4 regions of the Thioalkalivibrio sp. ALgr1 genome follow, and region 4 is predicted to be linked to each of the others. Evidence: predicted binding sites of a transcription regulator. Region 4 holds the regulator's gene; each other region holds the start of a gene.

Region 1 (7,141 bases), on a different contig from region 4:
TGCGACGGCGATTGGCCAGACGCAGGTCGCCGCCCAGGCGTTCGCCAACTTCGGGCAGTAGCAGGTTCTCGAAACGCATCGGGGTCCCGATCTCGATTGTTTCGACCCAGTCTTGTGGTACCTCCACGCACATCCCCTGGGCCGAAAGATCGGCCAGGTCCCCGATACCGGGCTCTTCCCATTCGCGGTACTGCAATTCGACGCGCGGGCGCTCGCTGATCGGGATATGGACGCGAAAGGTCTCGCGTCGCTGGAGATATTCCAGGGTCTCGGGATAGGGGCAGACGTAAAGGGCCCCGGCGTCCTCGCGTTCGATGCGCGAGACGGCGGTGGAGAAGCGTACGGCCACCCCGCGCAGGCTGGCGAATACCCGCATGCCAGTGCCTTCCTGGGCGTGGCGATTCGCTTCGATGGGCGTGAGTTCGTCGAGGAAGAGCTCGCGTGCACCGGAATCAAGGCGAACCAGCGCGGAGTTGTACAGCGGGCCATCGTCGTCGAGGCGGACGTTGACGAGGGTGAGCTTGTGATCCAGATCCTTGAGGATGCCGGCAATCCGCTCCGGCTTGTCGACGGTGTAGTCGGTCTCTTCCATGCGTGGCGTTGTTGTAATTATTGGGCCAAGCCGCACGGTACTGCCGAGCGGTCCGGAATGCCAGCCCCGGGTGTGAGGCGGAGAAGGGCGGAGAGGTGTCGCGCAGAGCGCGCGCGGGTCATGCGCGGGTGATGCGCCGACCGGTACGGCTGCCGGACTGGGTGCGGCCGTAGGGGTCGTAGGTGGGAGCCGGGCCGGGTTCCTCGCCGCGCAGGATCTGGATGGACATCTCCACGCGACGACGGTCGCGATCGATCAGTCGGGCATTCCCCTGGTTGAGGGTATTGCAGCGCTCCACCGAGCGGCGTAGCGCCTGCCAGTGGTCGTCCAGCTCGGCGCCTCCCTCGAGCCGACCGAACAGCCGTGCAAGTCCCTCGGGCGTATACGTTTCGCCGGCGGCCTCGATCGTCTCGCGCTGTCGCCGGCTTTCGGTTTCGAGTTCCTGCAGTAGCGTCTGCTTCTGGGCCACGACTTCGCGCAGGGTCTCGGCGGCCCGTGATTCCACCGCCCGGGTCTCCTGCAGCAGGATGTCCTCCATCTGGTGGCTCAGCCGAATCGAGGCCTCCAGCGAGCGGAGGAAGGCGTGGCGTTGTTCGGGCGACATCGTCGGGTCTCTGTTAGCGCAACAGGCTTTCCAGCTCGATCATGCGATCGGCTAGCTGTTCGTTGTCTACCGGGTACTGACCGTTGGAGATGGCCTCGCGCAGCTCGGCGACTCGCGCCTCGTCGAACGGGGCGTTGCTGGCGGCCCCGGAGGCGGCGTTCATTGCCTGCGCCGCGCCGGTCAGGGTGACAGAGTCATCCTGACGTACGGGTGAGGATGCATTGCCCTGGGCGCCTGCGTCGGGGCGAGAGGTCTCATCGCGGCCCTTCACGCTCGAGCTGTTGCCATCCGGGCGCAGGCCGGGGGAGTTCGGGCCTTTGATATCCATTATTCGGTTTCCTGTTTTTGCAATTCTACTGCAGGGGTTAGCGGCAGCACCGGCTGAAACTGTAGCCCCTTGAGCTGTGAATTTTCGATTCGCTTCACAGTTTGTGGATGGTGACGAGACACACCGCCATTCTACAGGGCAACGCGTACATGTCCGGACTCGAGCACCTCGCCTTCCACGACGCGTCCGGACGAGGTGTTCTTCACGCGGATGCGATCGCCCAGGATGCCATTCTCCAGCGCCTCGCCCTGCATGCGGATCACCACCGAGCCGTTCTCGGCCAGGATGGTGACGCGCTGGCCGCGGCTGACCACCTCGCGCTGGGTGACGTGCTGCTGGCCCAGGATCTGACCGGGCCGGATGTTGCGCCGGGTCTGCAGCCCCACCAGTTCGCCCTTGTTCTCGAAATAGCTCCCCGCATGGCGAGAGGTCTGAATTCGCTTGGTGCGCAGATCGCCGGGGAGGATCGTGTGCTGGCGTCGCAGGCTGCGGCTGGCGACCAGCACCTCGGCGTAGCGCTCGACCGTGACTGGCACATAGATCGACCAGCTGACGGGGGTCTCGCACTGAACCTGTACCGCCGTATTGCCATCGCGTCGCCCGCCGGGCGGGAACCGGGTCTCCAGTGCCTCGCTGCATCGGGCCAGGCGCAGGCGGTTGTCCAGCCGGCCGATCTGAATCTCTACCGCTTCGTCGCCTGGTGTGAGGTTCAACTCCTCCTGGATGAAGCGCTCCGCCGCCAGGCGGATGTTTTCCACTGCCTCGATCTCGGCCTGTGCCGCAATGGAGACCAGGGCCAGAACGACGCCCATGGCGGCCGAAAGCCACCAGGAGCGAATGGAAGGTTTGCGTGCTGACTGGTTCATTGGTCTGGATGCGCGTCGGCTTGTCAGGACTCGAGAGGTTTGCAGAGACGTGCAAGCAGAAAACATGCCAGGCAATCAGGAGCGTACCCTCAAGAGTCACAGCGGCCGGCCGTTATCGGGTCTAGAACGCGTGCAATCGGCATGCGACGGCGGGTTGTGGCATGACAGCGTCGGTCTGCGGGGTGCACACTGGGGCCGGCGAGTCGAGGTGGCTGGCCGCTGGGCGAGGGGGAGAGCAGGACAATGAGTCAATTCATTGACGATGTGAATCAGCGCACCCAGCTGGTGGGGCAGAACCGTATGGAGCTGCTCCTGTTTCATTTGGGGAGCTCGCAGACTTTCGGTATCAACGTATTCAAGGTGCGCGAGGTGATCCCGTCGCCGCCGCTGCGGCAGATTCCCGGATCGCTGAGTGTGGTGCGTGGTGTGGCTACCCTGCGTGGCGGAACCGTCCCCATCATCGATCTGGCGCGCGCGATGGGGCTGCGTACCGCCGTGGGCGAAACGGGCGACCACAAGGTGGTGGTGACCGAGTTCAACCGGTCGGTACAGGGGTTCTGGGTGTCCGCGGTCGACCGGATCGTCAACGTTAACTGGGAAGACGTGAAGTCCCCGCCTCGTGGGACCGGGCGCGAGTCGTTTCTGGTGGCGGTCACCGAGATCGACAACAAGCTGGTCGAGATCATTGACGTCGAACGGGTACTGTCGATCGTCAACCCGTTGCCATCCACGGTATCCGACGCGGTGCGCGCGGAGGCCGAGGAAGAACGCGCCAAGCATGGACAGCGCAAGATTGTGATCGTTGATGACTCCGTGGTCGCGCGCAAGCAGATCGAGGGTGCGATCAAGGGCCTGGGCTGGGAGTACGTGGTCTTCAAGGATGGTCGCGAGGCGCTGGATTTCCTGGAGGAGCAGGCCGAGGCCGGCACCGTGGACGAGGTGGTGGAGCTGGTGATTTCGGATATCGAGATGCCGCGCATGGACGGCTATACCCTCACCGCTCGAATTCGTGCGAACGATCGCCTGAAAGGCCTCCGGGTTCTGCTGCACTCGTCACTGAGTGGGGAGTTCAATACGGATATGGTCAAGCGTGCCGGGGCCGACGCCTTCCTGTCCAAGTTCAACCCCGACGAGCTGGCCGAGGCTGTGCTTGACCAGACCCGCAAGGACTGATGCCGGTGCCTGCGCCGTTTGCGTTAGTCGACCGAGTCGACCCTGGCGGCATGGAAGCGGTAACGGATTGCCGGCCGCATGAACATCAGCGGCCATGGCGCGCCGCATCGATCACCCGTTGGGATGCTGTCGGCGTCCGCGCGGTTGCACGTATACTGCATCCGTCCGGCATGGGGGATCGCGTGTTCCCCAGTCGGGTTTTCCGACACGCTGTCAAGGATTCGTCATCAACGTGCCCGTCCGCCCGTACCGTCGACTTTCAAGGATGACTTCGTGATCGACTCGCGTGACTACGAGGAGTTCTCGCGTTTTCTTTCCGAGTGCTGTGGCCTGGTGCTGGGCGACAGTCGTCAGTATCTCGTGTCGAGCCGACTGTCGCGGCTGCTGGACGAGTTCGGCTACAAGAGTGTGCCGGAGCTGCTGCACGCAATGCGCCAGGCACCCAACCCGCGCCTGCGCACGCGTGTGATCGACGCGATGACCACGAACGAAACCTCCTGGTTTCGCGATGGCTTCCCGTTCGAGATCCTGCGCCATGTACTGCTCCCGGAACGGGCGGAGAAAGGCGCAGGGATCAAGGTCTGGTCGTCCGGCTGCTCCAGCGGACAGGAGGCCTACAGCATCTCGATGGTGGCGTCCGAGTGGGAGGAATCGCGGCCCAAGCGTGTGGTGCCGGTATCGATCCTGGGTACGGATCTCTCGGAGAAGATTCTGGACGATGCCCGGCGCGCGGTGTACGACGGGCTGAGCATCGTCCGTGGCCTGAGCGAGGCGAGGCGCGCCCGCTTCTTCGAGACCGTGGCGGAGGGCCATCGCGTACGCCCGGAGATCCAGCGCCGCTGCCGTTTCCAGAAGCTCAACCTGATCGACAGCTATGCGGCGCTGGGCAAGTTCGACATCGTGTTCTGTCGCAACGTGCTGATCTATTTCTCCGCCGAGACCAAGCGACAGGTTCTTGACGGAATTGCCCGCCAGATGAATCCCGGTGGCTATCTGTTTCTTGGCGCTTCCGAGACAGCGGGTCCTTACACCCAGGCCTTCGAAACCGTTCGCACCGAGTACGGCTCCGTCCTTCGCCTGAAGGGCTGATCGGCCCTTTCCGCCTTTCCATACGGTCGCTCCCGCGATCCGGGCGCCACCCTCGGCGCTGCTCTCCCAACCTCTTTCGGCCCATAGTGGCACACCAATTGCTTTGTCCCTGTCGTACGGGGCGAAGCGGTTTCGTCCCGAGGAACCTGAAGTTCGCCAGTGGCGGACGGGGTACGACGGATGAGTCTCTCTCTCGACAAGGCGATGGGCATTCTCCCGGAGGCGGTGAACGTCCGTGCGAAGCGGATGGAGCTGCTGGCCTCGAATATCGCGAATGCCGATACGCCGAATTACAAAGCGCGCGATATCGACTTTCGCTCGGTGCTGCAGGCGGCGGCCGGCGAGGGCGGCAACATGCCGATGGCGAGCACACATCAGGGCCATATCGGCGCCGGCGGGGCGGGTGGTGCCAACGGGTCGATGGAGACGCTTTATCGCGTGCCGTCGCAGCCGTCTCTGGATGGCAACACGGTGGACCCGCAGCTGGAGCGGGCGGCCTTTGCCGAGAATTCCCTGCAGTACCAGAGCAGCCTCGAGTTCCTGAACCGCCGGGTTTCCGGCATCCGTGATGCTCTGCGGGGCGAGCGCTAATGCGAGCGCCAACGCTGGGAACAGGAGAGTGATGTCGTGAGTGATCTGTTTAATCTGTTCAACACCTCGGCCTCCGCGCTGACCGCGCAGTCGGTGCGGCTGAATACGGTCGCGTCGAATCTGGCCAACGCCAACACCGTGGCGACCAACCCCGACGAGGCCTACCGGGCGAAGCAGGTGCTGTTTCAGACCGTGATGAACCAGGCCGATCCGAACGGCGCCTCCAATGGCGTGCGGGTGGCGGGAATTGATGAGTCGCGCGCGCCGCCACAGGCGCACTACGAACCAAACCATCCGCAGGCCAACGAAGACGGCTACATCTTCCGTCCCGCGATCAGCGTGGTGGAGGAGATGGCCAACATGATGTCGGCCTCGCGCAACTACGAAGCGAACGTCGAGGTGATGGAGACCTCGCGCCAGCTGTTGCAGCGAACGCTGCAGATCGGCCAGGGCTAAACCGGAGCCTCCCATGACTCAGATATCACCCGAAATGCTGGACCGCTTGGGCCTGTCACGTCCCAAGCCGGACGACAAGGAGACGGATCGCCTGGGTCAGGACGATTTCCTGAAGCTGATGACTACCCAGCTGCAGAATCAGGACCCGTTTGAACCGATGGAAAACGGGGAGTTTATCGGTCAGATGGCTCAGTTCTCGACCGTCACGGGGATCGAAGAGCTTTCGAAGTCCTTCGAGAAACTCGCTCAGTCCATGGGCCAGAGCCAGACCCTGCAAGCGGCCTCCCTGGTGGGTAAGGACGTCCTTGTCCCAACCGACTTCAGCGAGTTGGGTGCGGATGGCACGGTGCGCGGCGCCGTGGATCTGGATCAGTCGACCGGGCAGTTGCAGGTCGAGGTGTACAGCCCCACGGGTGAACGCATCCGAAGCATGAATCTGGGTTCGGCCAGTGAGGGGCTGCAGGAATTCACCTGGGACGGTCTGCGCGATGACGGGACGCCTGCGGCCCCGGGCGTATATGAATTCCGGGCGTCGGCCCAGAGCGGTTCCAGTAGTGAATCAGTAGATGTCTTCCTCGACGCCCGCGTCGAGAGCGTTTCGGTAGGCGACGATTCCAGCCTGGGCCTGATGGTCCGTGGCCTGGGCGAGATCAATTTCTCGGATGTCCGGCGCATCAGCAGCTGACGGACTCTAACGGAGGTAGACCAGTATGCCCTTCAATATCGGATTGAGCGGACTGAACTCGGCGCAGGCCGATCTGCAGACCACCGGCAACAACGTCTCGAATGCCGGCACGACCGGTTTCAAGCGCTCGCGCGCCGAGTTCGGTGATGTCTTTGCGCAGAGTTTTGGTGGCGTCAGCCAGACCGCGACTGGGGGTGGTTCGCGTCTCATGGCGGTGACACAGCAGTTCTCGCAGGGACGCACGGAGTTCACCGAGAACGGTCTCGACCTCGCGATTGATGGCGAGGGCTTTTTCGTGATGAACGATGGTGGCAATCGTGTCTATACGCGCGCTGGCGAGTTTCAGGTAAACCGCGACGGCAACCTGGTGAACAACCAGGGTCAGCAGCTGCAGGGCTATCCGCCAATCAACCCGGGCAGCACGGATACTGATTTCAATACCGGACAGCTTGGGGATTTGCGTCTGCAGACAGGGGCCTCCGCGCCGCAGGCTACCAGTGACATTGAGGCTCTGGTCAATCTCCAGTCGGATGCTCCAATCCTGGATCCGGGCGAGTTCGAGTTCGATGATCCGGACAGCTATAACTACTCGACGTCCCTGACGGTGTATGACTCGCTGGGGACGTCCCGCGATGCGCGCATCTACTTCGTGAAGAGCGACGAACGAGAGTGGACGGCCTTCATGAGCGTTGACGGCGAGCCGATCAACGAGGAAGAAGGCTTCGAACTCTCTTTTGACGCCAGTGGCCAGCTGGAT
Region 2 (7,141 bases), 210 kb from region 4:
GATGAAGAAGTCGGCGAGATCAACGACCTCGTCATCGATCAGGACGGCCGGATCATCGCCGTCGTAATCGGCACCGGCGGCGTCCTGGGTATGGGCGAGAAGGACATCGCAATCGCCTGGGACCGGATCGACCGCACGACCGAAGGCGACGAGGTCAAGCTGTACATCGATATGAATGAAGACACCCTGAAGGAAGCGCCCGAGTACGAACGCGACTAGGGCTCGCACTACCCGGCCCGAGGGATTGCTCTTCCCTCGGGCTCGGTCTTCCGCTACGCCGGCCTGGCCAGTGCAGAACGTTGGGCGTCGCTACGCCAACTGCCTTAACGCGAAAATGGTCCGCCAGTCTGGAAGATTTCAGTCGGGGATACGGGGTTTGGCCCACCGCGAAGGACTATCCTTAAACTATTAATTATCCGAATCTTTCCGACCTTCGAACGCTCCCGACCAACAAACGGACGCACCGGTGCCCTTAACCCGACCGACCGGGCGAACGCCCCTCGACAATGGACTGCTCGCGGCCCTGCCGGACAGTGAATACAAGCATCTCCAGCCACACCTGAATCCGGTCCTGTTGCCACTGGGCACCAGCCTTTACGAGGGCCCGTCGGAGACCCACTACGTCTACTTCCCCACCGAAGCCATCATCGCCTTGATGTGTGTAATGGAAGACGGCAAGTGTGGCGAGATCGCGGTGGCCGGACGGGAGGGACTGGTCGGGATCTCGCTGTTGATGGGCGGCTACACGACCCCCACCCGGGCCTCGGTACGCATGGCCGGGCACGCCTATCGAATCCGCAGCGCCATCCTCAGCGAGGCCTTCTCGCGCACAGGCGAACTGCAACGCCTGATGCTTCGCTACACGCAGGCCTTGTTCACGCAAATCGCACAGACCTCCGCCTGCAATCGACACCACTCGGTGGAGCAGCAGCTCTGCCGCTGGCTGTTGCTGAGCGACGATCGCTCACCACATCGCGAACTCAAAATGACCCATGAACTCATCGCGAGCATGCTGGGGGTTCGCCGAGAAGGCGTCACCGAGGCCGCCGGGCGGTTACAAAAGTCGGGCTTGATCACCTACCACCGAGGTCGCCTGGTCATTCTCGACCGCCCGGGGCTCGAGCAGCACAGCTGCGAGTGCTACGGGGTCGTATCTCGAGAATACGCCCGCCTCCTCGATGAACCGACGACGCCACAGTACTAGTCCCGGAACGCATCAGTCCCGGGGCGTCGCCAGCGGGCCGCTTCGCTCAGTGTTCGTCCCGGTCGATCTTCTTCTCGAACTCTGCCAGCTGCTGCTCCGCTTCGTCCTTCGTCACGCCATAGCGTTCCTGAATGCGGCCTGCCAACTCTTCCCGCTTGCCAGCCACGGCGTCGAGTTCGTCGTCCGTCAGCTTCCCCCAGCGCGCCTTGACCTTCCCCTTGAACTGCTTCCAGTTTCCTTTAACGATGTCCCAGTTCATTCCCCGTCCTCCTCCAGTCGCTGATCGGCGACATTGCCAATCAACACCCGAGCGTAAGCAGACCACCTGGCTGGCGTCTGTTCGGCGACGCACAGACGTTCCACCCCCGCGTGTGACTCACTGGTGTGCCCACCCAGCCAGTCAGGCCATCTACTCATGATGACCCACATCATCTGGCTCGTCGGCTTTGTCGTAATCGTGCTGGTGACCCTGAGCTTTCTCGGTTTCCCAGGGGGCCGGAGCTTCACCAGACGAGCGCCAGCAAGCCGGCCCCGAGACAGACCACCACCACGGGAACAATCGTCTCCCGTACCACCTGCCCTTCGCGCGCCTGGAGGCCGCAGGCCGCGGCCGCCATTGCGATGTTGTGCAACGAGATCATGTTGCCCACGCCTGAGCCGATCAGCTGCAAGGCGAGAATCGACGGCAGCGACAATGCCACTGCTTCCGCGGTGTCGGCCTGCAGGCGGGCAAAGAGCAGATTGGAGACCGTGGCACTTCCGGTCATGAACGACCCCAGCGCCCCCAGAAATCCGCTGAACAGCACGAACGTGCCCCCCAACCACCCGGCGAGGCTCTGCCCCAGTACCTGCGGCATCGAGGGGAGCCCCGCCGCGTTGAGCTCGGACATCAGCAGGATCTGGGTGAGCGCGATGATGAAGATCAGCACGATCGCGGCTACCCGCAGCTTGCGTCCAGTAGCCACCACGGCCTCGCCCAGCGTGGCGCGCCCGACGCGAAAAAGGATCAGTGCAGTCAGCAGCGCCAGGGCAAAGTAGAAATACGGCGTGTACAGCGGGGCCAGGCTCTGCCCCAGTTCCACCCCCTGAAACTCGCCCAGGGACCAGCGCACCGATTGCAGGGCCTCGCGCAGCGGCATCACCGTGCGCGAGGCAATCAAGGCCACCGACATCACGGCGAACGGCACAAACGCCACGAGTACCCGCTTGATCGGGGCGGGTTCGGTCTCGGTGTGTTGCGGGCTCGATGGCAGCAGAAAACCTTTGTGCGCGGCCAGTGAGATGACGACCATCGCGACGACGCCACCGACAATCGAGGGCAACTCCGGCCCGATCAGCCAGGCGACCAGGGCGTACGGAATACCGAACGCGAGCGCGGAGAGCACCGCGAATGGCACAAACTCGCGAAAACGCCCCTTCTCGTCCCCCAGCGTGGCAACCCAGGTCATGAAAATGGTGATGAACACGGCCAGCAGCGCGAGGATGAACGCCGTGCGCACCACCGCCTCCTGCACCACCGCATCGTCCAGTCCCAGCCCCGCGAAGCCGATCACCACCGGCGTACCCGCCGCGCCAAACGGCACCGCGGTACTGTTGCCGATCAGCGCGATCGCCACGGCCTTCAGCGGCTTCATGCCGAAATAGACGAGCAGGGGTGCCGCCAGCACGGCTGGAGTCCCGAACCCGGCGATACCCTCCACGAACCCGACCAGACCCCAGCCCAGCAACATCGCCAGCACGCGCGGATCGCGCGACACGCTGGCGATCACCGACTGGATCGCATCCATGTGGCCGGTTGCGATCATCACGTTCAGCACCAGCAGCGCGACGGCCACAATCAGCATGACCTCGACAAACACCACGCCCGCATCCAGCAGGCTCGCGCCCAGCACGGCCCCCGGCATCTGCCAGACCCACAGGGCAATAACCAGTGTCGCCAGATAGGCCAGTGGCGCGGCCTCGTAGGCCGGCCTGCGCAACGGGACCAGCCAGACAAACAGCACCACAAACGGCACCAGGGCCACCCAGAAAAGCGTCATGCGTGCGACATCCTCGAGAAAACGTTATCGGGAGAGTATCGCCTGTCCCGCGCAGAGGCCCACTGCGTCAGATCAATCGCGCGTATCCTCCTGATCCGGATGAACACGCCCAAAGCGACCCATGCCCCACCAAAGCATGCGATGGCTCAACCACCAGACCAGGGCGCAGCCGGCCATCAAGACCGCCAGCCACACATAGGGATGGACCAGGTCCTGCGGACGGGCCCAGGGCCCTAGAACCCAGTTCACGTTCGCCTCGGGCGTCGACAGCAGGTACGACACCAGCAAGACGGCCCAGCCCACCAGGATCCACAAACGCCCCGCCACCGGGTCGTATCCCAGGCGCCAGACCATCCACAACAGCACCAACGGAAGCGGCAGGTGGTACAGGGAGAACAGCCGCAGGTAGAGCGGAACCTCCGGATCGAACATGTAGGCGACAAAGCCGAAGGGCGGGTTCCCCAGCAGCACAAGCCCCAGCAAGAAATCGATCACCCACCCCATCTCGAGCAGGACCACGCCCACCGCCAGCATGCTCGCCAGGCGCCGGCTCTCCAGCCACGCCGCCGCGCACCCGGCGATCAGCGCGAGATTGGACAGCCAGAGGAAATTGAGCCAGCCATACTGGACCGCATAGACCGGTACCAGGACGCAGACAAACAGCAGGTAGGCAACCAGAAACCAGCGAGGAAACAAAGCGTAATCGCCTGACGGGGCCGGGCTCTCACTATAACGGTTCGAACCCGGAGTCACAGTGTTCCTTCACGTGCGACAGCCCGTTACGCGTATGATGAAAAGTCCATTCGACCCGCGGGAGAACCGGCGCGTGAGAACCTGGATTGCCATCAGCGCCACGCTGGTACTCGCCGCCTGCGGCACCCTGCCCCCGACCGCCGAACAGGCGCGCGATGTGCCCTACAGCTGCGATCGTGGGCCGAACCTGATGGCGAGCTTCAGCGACAATGAGGCCGAGCTGCGCTTTGGCCGTTCCAAGGCCGTATTACAGGCGACCGAGGTCGCCTCCGGGGCACGCTACGCCAACCCCGGCGAGCAGATCGTCTTCTGGACCAAGGGCGAAGCCGCCATGCTCGAATTCCACGGCATCTACTGGACCTGCCGCGTTCGCCAGCCCAATGCCGATGCAGCTACTCCGGCTCCACCGGCGCCACGGCACTGGAGTGCCGCGGCGGGTGTTCCTGAATAAACGCCTCCAGCCGGCCAAGCGCCTCGCCAGCACTGGAAAAGCCTTCCAGACCGCATTCGACCGAGCCTTCCAGATACGGTCGCATGCCCTCGCCAATGCTCGGCGTGTAACCCACGCCCGTGGTCGCCAGAAGCTCCGGATCCAGGCGCCCATCGGCATGGATGCGCTGGATCTGCAGTACCGCGATCCCCTCCGAGGTCACCCGGTCCTCGCGCACCAGTAACGTCTCGCCGTTATCGCACTCGGCGATCTGCAGTGCACCTTCCCTGGCCGTTTGTGCCATCTGGTGCTCGTAGCTGCGCGCCTCGGGGTCCTGCAGGATCACGCGAGCACCCTCGAAGGCCAGGGCCGCCAGCAACAGCATCCCCGCCAGCCCGAACAGCGTAGCCGCCACCCGCCGCCAGCCCAGCACATAACCGACAGCACCACCGACCAGCAAAAGCGGCGTACCCCACTCAAAGGTCCGGGCCAGCGGTACGGGCATAAAGTCGATCCCGCCGCCGAGCCCCAGCAGGGCGGTGACATAAAGCCAGACGATCCCCAGCCCGACCCCGAGCAGGATCGCGATCAGCGCGCGCCAGAACAGCGACTGCCTGCGCTCGGGTTGCGTATCGGCCATGCCCCTCTCCAATCCAGTCCAATCGGCGCAGCCTAAGCAAACACGCGCCGATGTGCACGCCGTACATCGTTTCGTGGCCTTGCAAGCCTAAAGTTTCCTCAAACCCCGCCGTTAAGCGAATGTAGACGGGAAATTCCGGCTGCGGAATCCGGCCCTTCGCCGGATCGCCCTTGTGGCGTGCGAGACCCGACAACATGGCCCAGGTGTTGAGTGTTGCCACCAACCTCCTGTCGCTCAATGCCCAGCGCCACCTGCGCCAGTCGCAGGCCGCCCTGCAGACGGCCTTCCAGCGCCTGTCTTCAGGCCAGCGCATCAACTCGGCGCGCGACGACGCCGCCGGGCTGGCCATCTCCGAACGCTTCACAACCCAGATCCGCGGCCTGAACCAGGCCATGCGCAACGCGCAGGACGGCATCTCGCTGGCCCAGACCGCCGAGGGCGCCCTGGGCTCCATGACCGGCAACCTGCAACGTATCCGCGAGCTGGCGATACAGGCGGCCAATGCCACCCTGTCGGCCTCGGACCGCGGCGCCATCGACCGCGAGGTTCGCCAGCTCCTGGCCGAGAACGACCGCATCGCGACCCAGACAACCTTTAACGGCCGTTCGCTGCTGGACGGGTCCATGGGCACCGCGTTCTTCCAGATCGGCGCCAACGCCGGGCAGACCCTCGCCATCGACCTCGGCAACAGCATGCGCAACCGCTTCGTGGGCGACATTGCCAGTGCCTGGTCCGGCGAACTGGAGGCCGCCTTCGCCGGCAATCCGCTGGAGGTGGATCAGGATTTCTCCATCCGTGTGGGCGAGCGCGACCCAGTGGAGATCCCTGCGGGACCCTATCGCTCCCCCCAGGAACTGGCGACCGCGATCGACCGCGCCCTCGGATCAACCGGCCGCGCGATCCTGACCGACGACGGCCGGCTCAACCTGATCGCCCGCGAGACCCTGACGATCTCGGGGGAGACCGCCCTCGCCACGCTCGGGCTGCCGGCCACCACCGAGCCCGGGGGGAGCCTGAACGATATCGACCTGACCTCGCGCCAGGGGGCCAGCGACGCCCTGTCACGTGTGGATGCCGCGCTGGATGCGGTCAACGCGCGGCGCAGCCAGTTCGGGGCCATCCAGAACCGCTTCGAGTCGACCATCACCAACCTGGGCATCACCAGCGACAACCTGGCGGCGGCCCGCAGCCGCATTCTGGACGCCGATTACGCGGCCGAGGTCAGCCGCCTGGTGCGCGCCCAGATCCTGCAACAGGCCGGGCTCGCCGTGCTCGTTCAGGCCAACGCGCTACCCCAGACCTTCCTGCGGCTGCTCCAGTAATCAGGGGGCCGGCGCGCCTACTCCCCTGCGGGTCGGGCCGCCGCGCCAGAGAACTCCGGCCCCCGGACATCGTCATCGGTCCAGCCACGGTCCTGGTCACGACTGGTCACCCACCATTCGTGAACGAACAGCCGAATCGGCCCAAGCACGCGTTCTTCGAAACGCGATGGCAGCGTATACGGGCCGACCTCCTCGTACTCCAGGAAGGTCGTATCGACATGGGCATTCCGGGTCGGCTCGAAGCCGGTCAGGGTGATATGCACCCGATAGAGCCGATCGGTTTCGGGGTGGATCCACATCACCACCTGATCCTCGTCCGCCTTGCCAAAGCCCGGCTGGATGGTCGCCAGCACGCGACGGTAGTCCACGCCGCCCTCGCGGCGATCCGCCAGCCGCGTCATTGAGGTCGCGCGGTGTTTCACGAAGGTCGGTCCGTAGTGGAACAGCTTGCCGGCATCGGTCGTCATCGCGGTGGCACGAATCCGGTCCTCGTCCTCGCTCCGCTCGCCGTCGTAGTACACGCGAATCTCGTCACGCTGGCGGATCACCGTCTTGGTGCCCTCCGGCCCCGTGTAATGGACTGCGTACAACTCGTCCGCCGGGCGGTAGCGCTCCTCGCCCTGGCCACGGTAGCCACCATCCGCCACCAGCGGCTGCACACGCTGAACCATTCGCCCCCACTCGCCGTCCGTAGCCTGGTTCAGGTCCCCGTCGTACTCGCGAAGATCCCCTCCGTGCGCGGCCATGGTCCGG
Region 3 (7,141 bases), on a different contig from region 4:
AAACCGTCACGGTCCATCGCCTCCTGGAAACGGGTGCTGTCAAAGCTCAGGGTGCCGTCACGGTTGCTCACAATTCCGAGCTCCGCTAGCGTGCGATTGCTGGCTTCGCTGTTCTCGGCCGGCTGGATCAGGGCATTGCCCAGACGGCTGCGGACACCGCGAACGGTGCTGTCACCCGCCAGAATCGCCGCCTCGTCCTCTTCCGGGTCATAGGCGGTCAGCTCGCTCGTCCGGCCGATCAATGCGTTGTAGTTCTCCACGAAGCCCTGCAGCAGGGACTCGAGTTCATCCCGGTCTTCGGATACCGACACGGTGGTCGGCCCGTTCGACACGCCGGTCAACTCGATCTCCAGTCCCTCGATCGTGTCCGAAAGCGTGTTCGAAGAGCTGGTAACGGCAAGGCCGTTAATCACGGCTTCGGCATCCTGCGCCGCCCGGGTCTCGACCATATTGTTGCTGTCCAGGCGGCCCAGGCCACCCGGATCGCCGTCGGCGGTCACCTGGATCTGGTTGTCGGCGCCTGTTTCATTGGCCTCCATAACCAGGCGGGCCCCGGAACCGTCATTCACGATGGATGCCCGCACGCCGGCATCGGAGTCGTTGATCGCATTGCGCAGATCGCGCAGCGTCATCCCTTCCTCGACGTCCAGCGTTACCGCGGCGCCCGAACCAACCTGGATCGTCAGTTCGCCCGCACCAACCGCGTCATCCGCGCTGTCGAAATCGCCCGGTGCCGAGGCCACAATCTGCGACTGCGCCAGCTGGTTGACCTCCAGCGAGAAGTCCCCGTTATCGGCATCTCCGGTGACCGTCACATTGGCCACCCCCTCGTCGCTGACGCTGGCCGACTGCTCCGGTTCGAAACCGGAAAGATCGCCCAGCACCGAACCAACCTGATCCACGCTGCTAGTCAGTTCGCCAAATGCCGAGATCTGCGCGTCAATGCGCTCCTCGCGCTGGTTCAGGCGCTGTTCCTTGGGCTCGCGCTCCGCCGCCACGAGCTGCCCGACGATTTGATTGAGGTCCAGGCCGGACCCGACTCCGAGAGAACTGATCGCCATCTGATGCTACCTCTAGCGGCCCGGGTACCCAGGCCCTTGATCACGTCGTTATGCAGAATAACGACCGGAAAACCGATTTCTTGAGCCCCGCATGACCACATCGTGATGACGGGCGTTCGGCACTCGGTTCTATTCTGGTCCATATCCGCAAATTCCGCAGCCCTGGCCACAAAAAAGGCGGACAGCCTTGCGACTGCCCGCCGTTCGGACTCACTGGAATCCTTGGCTTACTGCAACAGTGCCAGCACGTTCTGCGACGTGGCGTTCGCCTGCGACAGTACGGAGGTCCCCGCCTGCTGCAGGATCTGGGCACGGGTCAGCTCCGCGGTCTCCTCGGCGAAGTCGGCATCCCGGATCCGGGAGCGGGCCGCATCGAGGTTCTCCGAGGAGATCTCCAGGTTGGCGATGGTGTTCTCGAAACGCACCTGCACCGAGCCCAGGTCGGCTCGCAGGGAGTTCACCTGATCGAGCGCTCCATCCACGATCGCCAAGGACTCGGTCGCACCGAATCGGCTCGCAATATCAACGTCCGTCAGGTTCTTGGCATCAGAGGGCGTATCAGAAAAAAGCTCCACCGTCGAAGCGTTGTTACCATCTTCATCAGCATCATCGAGGGTCACCTCACCACCGTCCACGTCGAAGGATGTGTCGAAATTTCCTCGAACAGCGATCGTCGTCTCACCGTTATTGTCCGTCACCAACGCTGCACTGAGGCCCGCGGCTCGGACCGCCTCCACCTCTGCCTCGTCCTCGCTTTCAAAAGAGGAAATCGCGCTGTTGATTTCTCGGACCGCATCCTCCAGAGAGGTCACGCCCTCGACACCCTCACTATCGTCTTCGGCTAGGGCCACCTCAATGTCGATATCCAGACCTTCCAGAACTCCAACCGAGTCGAGATTAATCGTGATGTCGTCTATTTCATCAATACCCACGTCATTAAGCTGTTCCTGCGTCAGACCGTTCTGGTCTTCATCTGCATCCCCCATCGCAATAGCTCGACCCAGCTCAGTCGCCCGCGCATCTGCCCCTGACACCGCGATATTCTGACCCTGGTTGGCTCCGATCTGGAAGAAGATGTCGTTCAGCGCTCCGTCAAGGATGGCGTCACCGTTGAACTCCGTCTCGTTCGCCACTCGGCTAATTTCCGAGATCAACTGCTGAGCCTCATTATTTAGAGCTTCACGGTCAGATGCGGAGTTGGAGTCGTTCGCCGCCTGCACGGACAGTTCACGGATACGCTGCAGCGCATCGCCCACGGTGCTCAGCGCACCTTCGGCGGTCTGCGAGAACGAGATACCGTCATTGGCGTTGCGCACGGCCTGGTTCAGACCGTTGATCTGCGTGCTGAAGCGCTCGGAGATGGCCAGACCGGCGGCATCATCCTTTGCGCTGTTGATTCGCAGGCCCGAGGACAGCCGCTCGAGGCTCTGGCCCAGGGCACCCTGCGACTGGCTCAGATTGCGCTGAGCATTCAGGGACAGGATGTTCGTGTTGATAACTTGGGACATGATTACGTCTCCTTACGGCATAGCTTTAGACCGCCTCGGGCGATCACGATGGCGGCATTCAACCGCTCTCAGGGCCGTTAACGACAAGCTATCCGTGAGCTTTAACACAAATTTTCGATTTTCTTGTCATTGTGTCTCTGTCGGGTCCGCAACTGCTTCTATCGAGCCCTCGCATCAGGTGCACACCCAAGTCGCCAGACAGAAAAAAGCCGGGACAAGCCCGGCCGAAAGTCACTGTGGTTGACAATGTCCCGGGTCAGTCAGGCCCGTTCCTCGACCCCCGTACCATCCAGGCCTTGCTGTTCCTGGAAATGACGAATCAGGGCCACCACTGCCTCCGGCGGAATCTGCCGGATCACCTCGTCTTGCTCGGCATCCTTGACCGTGATCACCGTCCGGCCGCTGGAATCATCCACACTGAACTCCAGCGCACGCTTGGACGATTGCAAATAGGCGTTGATCGACTCCACCACTTGCTCCATGCCCTCCGACTCTCCCAAATCCACAGACTGGGTCGACTCATCCAGCCCCCGTTCAGGAGCATCGGGGCGTGCCGGCACATCCCCGAAACTGGCATTCCGAGAACTCGCAGTATCGGTCAACCCTTTGGCAACCGACATCGAGGCATCGCCCTGCCCCTGACGGGCAGGCTGAAACACCAATGAAGTGATACTGCCAATTGAATCACTCATCTTGCTTCCCTCGCCATTAAGGGCGGGTGACCGTCTGGCCACCCGCCCGTCTCATGGCCTTTTACCGGTTCAACTTACTGCAACAGGGCCAGCACGTTCTGCGACGTCGCGTTCGCCTGGGCCAGCACCGAGGTACCCGCCTGCTGCAGGATCTGCGCCCGGGTCAGCTCGGCCGTTTCGGAGGCAAAATCCGCATCGCGGATCCGGGAACGGGCCGCCTCCAGGTTCTCCGACGACACCTGCAGGTTCGCGATGGTGTTCTCGAAGCGCACCTGGACGGAGCCCAGATCGGCACGCAGGGAATTCACCTGGTTCAGAGCCCCGTCGACGATGGCCAGAGCTTCCGTTGCGCCAAAGCGGCTCGCGATATCTACGTCCGTCAGGTTCTTGGCCTCCGAGCCGGTTTCGTCGAACAAGTCAATGGTGATGGCGTTGCCGTCACCGTCCTCGGCATCAAGAGTGACCTCGCCGCCATCCACTTCGAAGTCCGTGTCAAAGTTACCGCGGATCGCTATGGTCGTTTCACCGTCATTGTCGGTCACGAGTGCCGCACTCAAACCCGCATTGCGCACAGCGGCAACGTCTTCGTCATCGCCGGTGAAATTGGCGATAGAGGAATTAATCTCGCGGACGGCATCCTCAAGCGACGTAACCTCACTCAGGTTAACTGTGATGTCGATATCAAGCCCTTCCAGCACTCCGACTTCGTCCAGATTGATCGTAATGTTACTGATCTGGGTGATGCCGACGTCATTGATCTGTTCCTGGCTCAGGCCTTCTTCACCCATCGCGATGGCTCGGCCCAGTTCGGTGGTACGCGAGTCCACGCCAGAAACGGCAATGTTCTGCCCCTGATTCGCGCCTATCTGGAAGAACAGATCCTGCAGCGCCCCATCCAGGATGGCATCGCCGTTGAACTCGGTGGAGTTGGCCACGCGGCCAATCTCGGCGATCAGCTGCTGGGCCTCGTTGTTCAGGGCTTCGCGGTCGGAGGCGGAGTTGGAGTCGTTCGCCGCCTGGACGGACAGCTCGCGGATACGCTGCAGCGCATCGCCCACGGTGCTCAACGCACCCTCGGCGGTCTGCGCAAACGAAATGCCGTCGTTTGCGTTGCGCACGGCCTGGTTCAGGCCGCGAATCTGGGTGGTAAAGCGTTCGGAGATCGCCAGACCGGCGGCGTCATCCTTGGCGCTGTTGATACGCAGGCCGGAGGACAGTCGCTCCAGGCTCTGAGCCAGCGCGCCCTGGGAATTGCTCAGATTGCGCTGAGCATTCAGGGACAGGATATTGGTATTGATGACTTGAGACATGATTACGCTCCTGTAGCGTCATGCCGAACCACCTTGGTCGGCTTCCTCGGCGAACACTCGTGCGCCTTCGAGGACAGTAACGACCGCTCGACCGAATCCTTTAACCCGATCCCGGAAAAATTTTGCCGCCCGCCTGAACGTGTCCGCCACGCTGCCCTCTCACCGCCCCCAGCGCTTCGGCCCACACCACTCATCAGCCACGGCCAATACGAAGCCGCACAGCGCCACAGGGGACACAGGCCAGCTACATCCCCGTGGTCCTGAACAACCGCTTTGACGCACCCAGGTGATGCGAGAAAACTGTGTCAGGTCCGAAGCCACTACTACCGTCATTGCTAAGGAGCAAGACCACCCAGCAATCGGCCTGGACCCTCAGAGATACGGATCTTGGGCAACGAAAACCAAAGCGGCCCCCAGTTGCCCGATTGCCCCCTGTAGGAGGCCAGCCCTCTGGCCGATTCGGGTTTAGCAGCGCCCCATCGGCCAGAGGGCTGGCCTCCTACAGGTACGGGGTGAATCAGATCAGCCAGGTAGTCCCGATGCGGGTCCCTGGGGTGGCGCCGGGGATCAGGTCCATCAGCAGCCAGCCGAAGATGAGGGTGATGAAGGCGCCACAGAAGACGGTGGCCACGAACAGGCCGATGCGGTTGCCGCGCTTCAGGCCGAGGATGCCGCGCAGCGACCAGTAGAGCAGCCACAGGCTGTAGAAGATCAGCAGCAGGCCGACGGTGTTGCCCCAGGGCCAGGGAAAGGCGGCGGCCACCTTGCCTACCCAGGCGGGCAGCAGGCCGATGGTCACCGCCAGCATCGCCCGGTCCGGATGGGAGTAGCCCTGGAACAGCTCGGTCAGGTAGTGCGCGGACCAGGCCAGACCCAGTACGCCGATGCTCATCGCCAGCACGCTGTAGACGCCGAAGCCCCAGGCCCCCGGCATCGCCTCCGGCGGCAGCCCGGTCGGGATGACCTGGTACAGCCACTGGCTGGCGATCACGCTGACCAGCAGCACGGGGAACGCCAGGCGCAGAAAGGTCTGCCACCAGGGCGGGGCCGTCTCCAGTTCGGCCACCTCGAGTACCGCCCGCAGGGGGCTCGTCAGCGTGCGCAGGACCAGAAGTCCCGGATTCAGACGGGAGGGAAATGAGCTCATCCGGTCAGTATGTGGCAATCCCGTGACGCTTTCGTGACAGCGCCTGCCTTGAACCTGGCCTGATCGACCCGGCTTTAGCCCGCGAGTGCCAGCACCAGAATCACGAGGGTCAGGGTCTCTACCAGCTCCAGCGTGGCCCCGGCCGTATCGCCGGTGAAACCGCCCAGCCAGTGTCTCAGTACGCGCGTTGCAGCCCACAGCGTCAGCCCGGCGGCGAGCAAAGCCGGAATCACCCCCCAAAGGCCGGAGAGCAGGCCGAGCACCAGCACCACGGCAGCCGAGACTGCGACAACGCCGATGGCGGCGCTGCGTGGAAGGTGCCTGGCCATGTCCGCGCCCAATCCGACGGGGTTCACGTAGGGCGTGGTCAGAAACAGCACCGGCGGCACCACGCGCCCCAGCAGCACCGCCAGCAGCAGCGCGACCCAGGCGCCGGTCTCGACCACCGCCACTAGCGCCGTACCTTTCAGCAACAGGATCAGGATCAGCGCCGCGACCGCCATCGGGCCACAGGCCGGGTCCTTCATGATGGCCTGGGCCCGCTCCGGGTGCCGCTGGCCGCCCACCCAGGCGTCCACCGTGTCCGCCAGCCCATCCAGGTGCAGCGCGCCGGTCAGCGCGACCCAGAATGTCAGCACCAGCGCCGCGACCAGCAACACCGGCGCCCCGGGGATCGCGGACAGACCGATCCCCACCAACACCAGAACCAGACCCAGGATCAGCCCCACCAGCGGATAGGCCAGGACCGAACGGCCGAGGTCCTCGGGCCGTGGTTCCTGTGCCGGCGTCGGCACGCGGGTCAGGAACTGCAAGGCCAGCCAGAAGGGCGCAAACACGGAGTTCATTGCGCCCCCCCTTCCATTTCTGCTGTAGGAGGCCAGCCCCCTGGCCGATGGGGCGTTGCCATATTCCCGATCGGCCAGAGGGCTGGCCTCCTACATTTGTTCTGCTTGATCACGAGGGCATCTCCTCGCGCTGGCCCGGCTCGACAACGTGCAAAGAGGCCAACGGCACTTCGATCGACAATAGCTTCTCCAACGGCCAGCCCTCCAGTTGTGCGCGCAGCAGGCGAATCACCCCGCCGTGGGTGACGACGAGGACACGACCGCCCGGCGCCACTACGCTCTGTTCCCAGCCGGCCAGCACCCGGTCGCGGAAGCTTCCGAGGTCTTCGCCGTTGGGTGGAGGGTAGCCGAATGGGTCTTCCCAGAACCGACCCAGCGCCTCGGCGTCCGTCTGCATCAGGGCCTCGGCTGTTTGCCCCTCCCAGTCACCAAAATGTAGCTCCTGCAGGCGGGGATCACACTGGACGGGGAGCCCGGCCGCGCGGGCGAAGCCTTCGGCCGGGAGTCGACAGCGCTGCAGTGGCGAGCACACGACGCGATCCCACTCGCCGGAGGACTCGAACGCCGCACGCATCGCC
Region 4 (7,141 bases):
TCCACGCTCGGCTCTTCATGCGGGGACGACTCAGTCACAGCGGGTGCCGGCGCTGCAGTGGCAGGAGGCCCATGACCTCGTGCCTGCAACTCGTCCAGCAGGTTCTCGAACTCATCGTCGGAAATCAGGTCCTCGCCGTCGTCCCCTGGCCCGGCTGCATCCGAATCGGTGTCGGGCAACCCGGCGTCCTCAGTCGACGGCGTAGCGGAGTCCTGGGCCGCCTGCGGCGAACCATCGCCGTGCAGCGAATCCAGCAGGGCCTCGAACTCGTCATCGGTAATCTCGTCATCGGCACCGACCAGCCCCGACTCATCCCCTCCAGCCTTCGCAGTGGCTTCCACCTCGGCGGGGGGTGCCGGTTCCGGCTCCGGTTCGGGGGGCACGTCTGGCGTCGCGATTGCGGCGGGTTCGGAATTGCCGGCCACGTCTTCATTCTTGGCCATCCGCCGCAGGTCTTCGACGAGATCGGCCTCCGCGGGCGTCGGATCGACCCCGGAGCGGAGGTCGCCAAACATCACGTTCAACGTATCGAGGACCCGCAGCATGGTATCCATCAGGTGACCGTCGACCTGACGTTCCCCATTGCGCAGGAGATTAAACACATCCTCTGCGTGATGGCAGACGGTCACCAGCGGATCCAGGCTCAGAAAGCCCGCGCCACCCTTGATCGTGTGAAAGCTGCGGAATACCGCGTTCAACAGATCCCGGTCATCGGGATGCTGTTCCAGGTCGATCAGCTGCTCGTTGAGTCCTTCGAGCAGTTCCCCGGCCTCGATCAGGAAGTCCTGAAGGATTTCGTCGTTGGGGTCGATGGCCATTCGGTCTCTCCGTTCCGGTGAGGCTTGCCGTTGAGGGGTGGGCGCCGGGAAGCCGCCGATTCAGGGATCAGCGGGCTACCTAGAAGCCCAGGCTGGACAACAGATCGTCCACCTCGTCCTGTCCTTGAACGACATCCTGGCCGGAATCTTGAGTCTTCGGCACTGCTGGCCCGTGTCCACGCCGATCGCCCTCACGCCGCTCGGCATCGTCATCCAGCGTCTTCTCCGCAGCCTCGACCGTCTCCATACGCCCGCTGGACAGCCGAATCAGCGTGACCAGGTTCTCCTCCAGGTCGGTCACGAGCTGAATCACGCGCCGGATCACCTGCCCGGTAATATCCTGGTAGCTCTGCGCCATCAGAACCTCCGACAGCAGGCGGCGCAGCTCTTCGGTATCGTCGTTGGCCTGAGCAAAAAACTCGTCCAGCTCACGAGCGAATTCCCGGAACTCGTCGACCGAGAGTTGCCGATTGCGAAAACGGGTCCACTTCGCCGTCAGTTGGCCGGCCTGCTGGCTGAACGATTCGGCAATGGGGAGACTCGTCTCGATCGCGGTCAGGGTCTCGTGCGCGGCCTTCTCGGTCATCGTGACCACATAATTGAGACGCTCGCGGGCATCCGGGATCTCGGCCTGGGTCAACTCGACCAGCCGCGAATCCCCCCGGAAGCTTTGCAAGGCCTCGTGCAGGTCGCGCGTAAGCTTTCCGAGCTCGTCGAAGAGTTCCCGGTCGTAGGGGCGCGCCAGATCCTGGATCAACGCGCGCGCGGCCACCTCATCCCCTGCCTCCAGAACCTGCACGAGCTCCCGCGCGCGAGCGATTTGCTGCTCACTGATCGATTGTTCTTGGTCTGTCATCCAAAGCCCCTTGCTCGCTCCCCATCCCGAACGTGATGACCGGGATCGATCCCCCGGCCATCCATTTGTCTGGACCAGGAGACTTCGACACCGAATCCCAAACTAGCCTTGGGATTCAATGCGTTCGAATATTTTGTCGATCTTTTCCTTGAGGGTTTCCGCAGTAAAGGGCTTCACCACGTAGCCGTTCACGCCCGCCTCGGCCGCCTCGACGATCTGATCCCGCTTGGCCTCCGCCGTCACCATCAGCACCGGCATCGTCTTCAGCTTCTCGTCGGCACGAACCGCCCGCAGCAGGTCGATGCCCGGCATATTGGGCATGTTCCAGTCGGTAATCAGAAAATCGAAGTCGCCGTTCTGGAGCATCGGCAATGCCGTGCTGCCGTCATCGGCCTCTTGGGTGTTGTTGAAGCCAAGATCACGCAACAGGTTCTTGATGATCCGTCGCATCGTGGAGAAGTCGTCCACGATGAGAATTTTCATTCCCTTGTCCACAGGTCACTCCGGGATAAATGATTCATATGAGTACTAGAGCTTGGCCTTCAGAATAACTGCAAAGCCTCGCCGTCTTCGAGCCAGGAGCCCAGGCGCGCGCGCAGTCGGATAACGGCCTGACTGCGGATCTGGCTGACGCGCGACTCGGTCACCCCGAGTACCGCGCCAATCTCGCGCAGGTTGAGCTCCTCGATGTAATAAAGCGACAACACCAGACGTTCGCGTTCGGGCAAATCGCCCAGCGCGGCGGCCAGCTCCTCGCGAAACTCCCCGGCCTCGATCGTGCGCGAGGGCGAGGCCTCCTGCCCCTCGATCACCCGGTCCGCATCACCATCGGTGCCGCCCAGATCATCCAGCGCGAACAGATGGGCGCCGGCATGGTCCTGCAGCATCGAGTAGTACTCGTCGATCGGGACCTCGAGTTCCTCGGCCACCTCGACCCCGCGCGCCGCACGCCCCTCCCTGGCCTCGACCGTCTGGATCGCCTCGGCGATCTTGCGGCTGTTGCGGTGCACCGATCTCGGGGTCCAGTCACTGCGGCGTAACTCGTCGATCATCGCGCCACGGATGCGAATCCCGGCGTAGGTCGCAAACGTCGCGCCCTGCCCGCCCTCGAATTGCCGCGCGGCCTCCAGCAGGCCAATCATGCCGGCCTGGATCAGGTCATCGACCTGGACCGAGGAAGGGAGGCGAGCCATCAGATGGTGCGCGATGCGGTGCACCAGCTCGATATGTTCCGCGACGCGCTGCTCGTGGCCGGCTGCGGCCACGTTCTCGTATCCGTGGAGGCGATTACGCGTCGCCATCATGCGCTCTGCAGCATCCGTTCGACGAAAAACCCGACACCACCATCGGCACCACGGGCCACCGGCCAGCGGTCGACCGCACGGGCGAGTTCGGTAAAGGCCTTGGCCGCCGGGCTGCCCGGATATTGCTGCACGACCGGTGCCCGTTTCTGTACGGCCTTGCGCAGATGCTCGTCCATCGGGATGTAACCGGCGAGATCCAGGATGACTTCCGGCAGGTAGTTGTCGCAAACCGTGGTGAGTTTCTGCAACAAGCGCTCGGCGCCCGCGCGGTCCTGGACCATATTCGTGACCAGCCGGAAACGCCGCATGCCATGATCGCGATGCAGCACCTTGATCAAGGCATAGGCATCGGTGATGGACGCCGGCTCGTCGCAGACGACAACCAGGGTCTCCTGGACCGCCCGGCAGAAGGTCGTGACGGATTCCTGCAGGCCCGCTGCCGTATCCACCACCAGCACATCCAGCGGCTTGGAATAGGCGCTGAATGCCTGGATCAAACCGTTGTGCTCGAGCTGCGTGAGATTCGCCATCGCCGCGATCCCCGAGGCCGACGGGATGACCTTGATCCCCTCCGGGCCCTCGATCAGCACATCCTGGAGGTCGTCCACCTGTCCGGTCACCAGGTCATGCAGGGTGCGCTCGGGTCGCAGTCCGAGCAGCACATCGGCATTGGCCAGCCCCAGGTCGGCATCAAACAGCATGACCTCGCGGCCCAGCCGCGCGAGCGCCACGGACAGGTTGACCGACACATTGGTCTTGCCGACGCCGCCCTTGCCGGAGGCAACCGCAATGACCTTCAACGGCTGATTAGTGCGTGGCATAGCGTCCTTTCCCCACCGGATGGATCATCTCCAGAACGCCCGCATCCTGAGTACGGCGCGGCGACGGCGCATTGCGGCCGGCATTCGAGAACTCCGCCAGGCTTGCATCGGTCCATCGTTCATCGCGGGAGGATCGACGCGCGGGGCCGCGCTCTTCGCCGAGCGCCCGCCGGGTCAGATCGCCCGTCTCGACCCGGTGGAAGTCTTCGGCAATCCGCTGTCCATCGCTGACAAACGTGAGCCCAAGGTGTTGATCGAGCAATACCGACAACGTCTCCCCCAACTGTTCGGCTTCGTCGAGTTTGGTCAGCACCAGCGCCGATGGCTCCGTCTTCCGGAACGCATCCAGCACCCTTCGCAGCGCCGCCGCCTGAGTGGTCGCGGAGACGACCAGCCAGCTCTCGCGCCGGACATGGTCCGGCCAGCCGGCAAACAGCGACTCGTCGCCCACCGCGGAAGGTGCCTGCCCGGCGGTGTCGACCAGAATCAGATGCCCATCCTCTGCTCGCGCGGTCATGTCGCGCAACTCGCGCGGGCTCTGCAGCACCCGCAATGACACGCCCGCCATCTGCGCGAACGCCTGCAGCTGGCGCGTGGCCCCAATGCGCTGGGTGTCCAGTGTGACCAGCGTAACCGAATCCGCACCCATACGACGGATTTGACGCAAGGCAATGCGTGCGAGTGTAGTGGTCTTGCCCACCCCCGTAGGCCCCACCAGGGCCAGCACGCCACCTTCATCCAGGATGTCCGGATGGCGGGTCGCGATCGCCCCGGAAAGGCGTGCGCGCAGCCTCTCCCAGGCCTGCTCCACCGTGCTGTCGTCGAGAATACTCCCGGCGAGACTGCGCGCCAGTGACTCGCTGAACCCACGGTCCATCAGACGCGCCTTGCACTCCGCCGCCAGCGGATGCCGCGCCGCCCACTGTGCGGCCTCGTTGTCGCTGTGCTGGCGAGTGAGCAGGCTGCGCAGATCCCGCAGCTCCTGGCGCATCGCGGCGAGCTCGGGGTCCGCGGGCCAGGCCGAGCCCGGGCTCGGACGCGAGGCGGATGCCGGCGCCTCACGCGGGGCATGGACCGCGTTCACCGCAGCCTGCTGCTCGCGCTCCGAGACCCCCGCGTCGCCATCTTCCAGCGCCGCGACAACCTCCAGCCAACCATCGACACGGCGGCTCGACAGGATCACGGCATCCTCGCCCTGCTGTTCACGCACTTGCCGCATCGCATCGCGCATGTCGCGTGCCCGGTACCGTCTCACATTCATCTCTGTTCTCCCGCTCCGCTCAAGGAAAACACTGATCAGTGTTTCCCTCTCGTATCCGATCGCTACTGTTCGTCTCAGGCACCTGTGGGCGTTGCCTGCCGGGCCGAGTCTTCCTGGCCCACCGTGGCCACCACGCGGATCCGCCGGTTATCGGGGATCTCGGTAAAGGCCAGCACCGCCAGGCTGCGCACGGCTCCGCGGAGCCACCCGGCAATCCAGGAGCGGATCTCCGGGGCCACCACCAGGATGGCCGGCTGCCCGCTGGCTTCCTGGCGCTGGGCCGCCTCGGACACCGACCGCTGCAGGCGTTCCGCCAGGCCCGGTTCCAGCCCCACGGTCTCGCCATTACTGCCCTGAAGAGACTTATGCAAGAGCTGTTCCAACGACGGGTCGAGCGCGATCAACGGCAGCTCATCGTCCGGTCCCACAAGGTCCTGCACGATCGAGCGCGACAGCGAGACACGCACGGCCGCAGTCAAAACGCCGGGATCCTGACTCTTCACGCCCTCCTCTGCCAGGGTTTCGGCGATCGTGCGCAGGTCGCGGATCGAGACCTGCTCGGCCAGCAGGTTCTGCAGCACCTTCAGGATTACCGACAGCGAGAGTGTCTTCGGCACCAGATTCTCGACCAGCTTCGGCGAATGCCGTGCCAGCTGGTCCAGCAGATGCTGGGCCTCTTCGTGACCAATCAGGCGATGGGCGTTCTCGCGGAAGACCTGCGACAGATGCGTGGCGATCACGGTGGAACAGTCGACCACGGTGTAGCCGGCGCCCTGCGCCTGATCGCGATCCGCCGGATCGATCCACAAGGCGTCCAGATTGAAGGTCGGATCCTTGGTCGGCGTGCCCGGAACGGTGCCGAACACCTCGCCCGGATTGATCGCCAGCTCGCGATCGGGGAAGACCTCGGCCTCCGCCACCGTGACACCCAGCAGGGAGATGCGATAGGCATTCGGACTCAGTTCCAGGTTGTCGCGGATATGGACCGGTTGCAGCAGGAACCCCAGCTCCTGGGAGAGCTTGCGGCGCACACCCTTGATCCGCCCCATCAGCTGACCGTCCTGGGTGCGATCCACCAGCGGGATCAGACGATAGCCGACTTCCAGGGAGACGAGGTCGATCGGCGGCACGTCGTCCCAGGTGAGATCGCGATTTTCCGGACTGGTGTCCGCCGCTTCGTCAGGCACGCGCTCCACCTCCACGGCCTGCTCGCGCTCGCGCCGCTGCATCAGGTAGGCCGATCCGATGGCCAGCGAGGCGAGACCCAGGAATACGGCATTGGGCATACCCGGCACCAGCCCCAGCGCGGCGATCACGCCACCCGCCACGTACAGCACGCGCGGGTTGGAGAACATCTGCCCGAACACCTGCTGGCCCATGTCCTGGGTGCTGGAGACACGGGTCACGATGATCGCGGTGGCCGAGGACAGCACCAGCGACGGGATCTGCGCGACCAGACCATCACCAATGGTCAGCAGCACGTAGTTCGTCGCGGCGTCGCCCATCGACATGCCGTGCTGCAGCGTGCCGATAGTCAGGCCGCCAATGATGTTCACGAACAGGATGAGAATCCCGGCGATTGCGTCCCCGCGCACGAACTTCGAGGCACCGTCCATCGAGCCGTAGAAGTCCGCCTCGCTAGCGATCTCCTCGCGGCGCTTGCGCGCCTCTTCCTGGGTCAGAATTCCGGCATTCAGGTCGGCGTCGATCGCCATCTGCTTGCCCGGCATGGAATCCAGGGTGAATCGAGCACTCACTTCGGAGACACGCCCGGCGCCCTTGGTCACCACCACAAAGTTGATGATGATCAGGATGGCGAACACCACCAGACCGACGGTGTAGTTGCCGCCCACGACGAAATCGCCAAAGGCCTGGATGACCTGGCCCGCGGCGTCAGTGCCGGTATGCCCCTCCAGCAGGATCACGCGCGTGGAGGCCACGTTCAGCGCCAGGCGCAGCAAGGTGGCGACCAGCAGCACGGTCGGGAAGACCGCGAACTCCAGCGGCCGCGGCGTGTAGACCGCGACCATGATCACGACCAGCGACAGCGCGATGTTGAAGGTGAACAGGACATCCAGGGC

What was found. The regulator FliA, encoded in region 4, starts transcription of late flagellar genes. The targets are predictions, from matches to a motif close to GCTAAAGTTNNNNNNNNNNCNGCCGATA.
Region 1: F466_RS0105195 (chemotaxis protein) is a predicted target of FliA. The motif match lies at 2,478-2,505, and genes of this name have one in related genera.
Region 2: F466_RS0108090 (flagellin) is a predicted target of FliA. The motif match lies at 5,153-5,180, and genes of this name have one in related genera.
Region 3: F466_RS0111905 (flagellin) is a predicted target of FliA. The motif match lies at 2,648-2,675, and genes of this name have one in related genera.

The regions. Positions count from the first base shown of each region.
Region 1 covers NZ_KB905133.1:172,473-179,613, reverse strand. The annotation lists gene F466_RS0105215 (flagellar brake protein) at 1-592, opposite strand, end outside; gene F466_RS0105210 (flagella synthesis protein FlgN) at 711-1,196, opposite strand; gene flgM (flagellar biosynthesis anti-sigma factor FlgM) at 1,210-1,524, opposite strand; gene flgA (flagellar basal body P-ring formation chaperone FlgA) at 1,656-2,390, opposite strand; gene F466_RS0105195 (chemotaxis protein) at 2,634-3,563, shown strand; gene F466_RS0105190 (protein-glutamate O-methyltransferase CheR) at 3,837-4,652, shown strand; gene flgB (flagellar basal body rod protein FlgB) at 4,833-5,243, shown strand; gene flgC (flagellar basal body rod protein FlgC) at 5,280-5,699, shown strand; gene F466_RS0105175 (flagellar hook assembly protein FlgD) at 5,713-6,384, shown strand; gene flgE (flagellar hook protein FlgE) at 6,410-7,141, shown strand, end outside.
Region 2 covers NZ_KB905134.1:77,894-85,034, reverse strand. The annotation lists gene F466_RS0108125 (PRC-barrel domain-containing protein) at 1-219, shown strand, start outside; gene F466_RS0108120 (Crp/Fnr family transcriptional regulator) at 467-1,204, shown strand; gene F466_RS0108115 (CsbD family protein) at 1,251-1,463, opposite strand; gene F466_RS0108110 (L-lactate permease) at 1,708-3,243, opposite strand; gene F466_RS0108105 (hypothetical protein) at 3,316-3,939, opposite strand; gene F466_RS0108100 (MliC family protein) at 4,070-4,447, shown strand; gene F466_RS0108095 (hypothetical protein) at 4,389-5,066, opposite strand; gene F466_RS0108090 (flagellin) at 5,261-6,388, shown strand; gene F466_RS0108085 (hypothetical protein) at 6,406-7,141, opposite strand, start outside.
Region 3 covers NZ_KB905137.1:12,786-19,926, forward strand. The annotation lists gene fliD (flagellar filament capping protein FliD) at 1-1,061, opposite strand, end outside; gene F466_RS0111905 (flagellin) at 1,289-2,569, opposite strand; gene F466_RS13865 (flagellar protein FlaG) at 2,830-3,261, opposite strand; gene F466_RS0111915 (flagellin) at 3,336-4,571, opposite strand; gene F466_RS0111920 (YIP1 family protein) at 5,089-5,718, opposite strand; gene cobS (adenosylcobinamide-GDP ribazoletransferase) at 5,793-6,563, opposite strand; gene F466_RS0111930 (histidine phosphatase family protein) at 6,673-7,141, opposite strand, start outside.
Region 4 covers NZ_KB905134.1:291,501-298,641, forward strand. The annotation lists gene F466_RS0109070 (chemotaxis protein CheA) at 1-818, opposite strand, end outside; gene F466_RS0109075 (protein phosphatase CheZ) at 898-1,674, opposite strand; gene cheY (chemotaxis response regulator CheY) at 1,777-2,157, opposite strand; gene F466_RS0109085 (RNA polymerase sigma factor FliA) at 2,217-2,978, opposite strand; gene F466_RS0109090 (MinD/ParA family protein) at 2,975-3,799, opposite strand; gene flhF (flagellar biosynthesis protein FlhF) at 3,786-5,030, opposite strand; gene flhA (flagellar biosynthesis protein FlhA) at 5,135-7,141, opposite strand, start outside.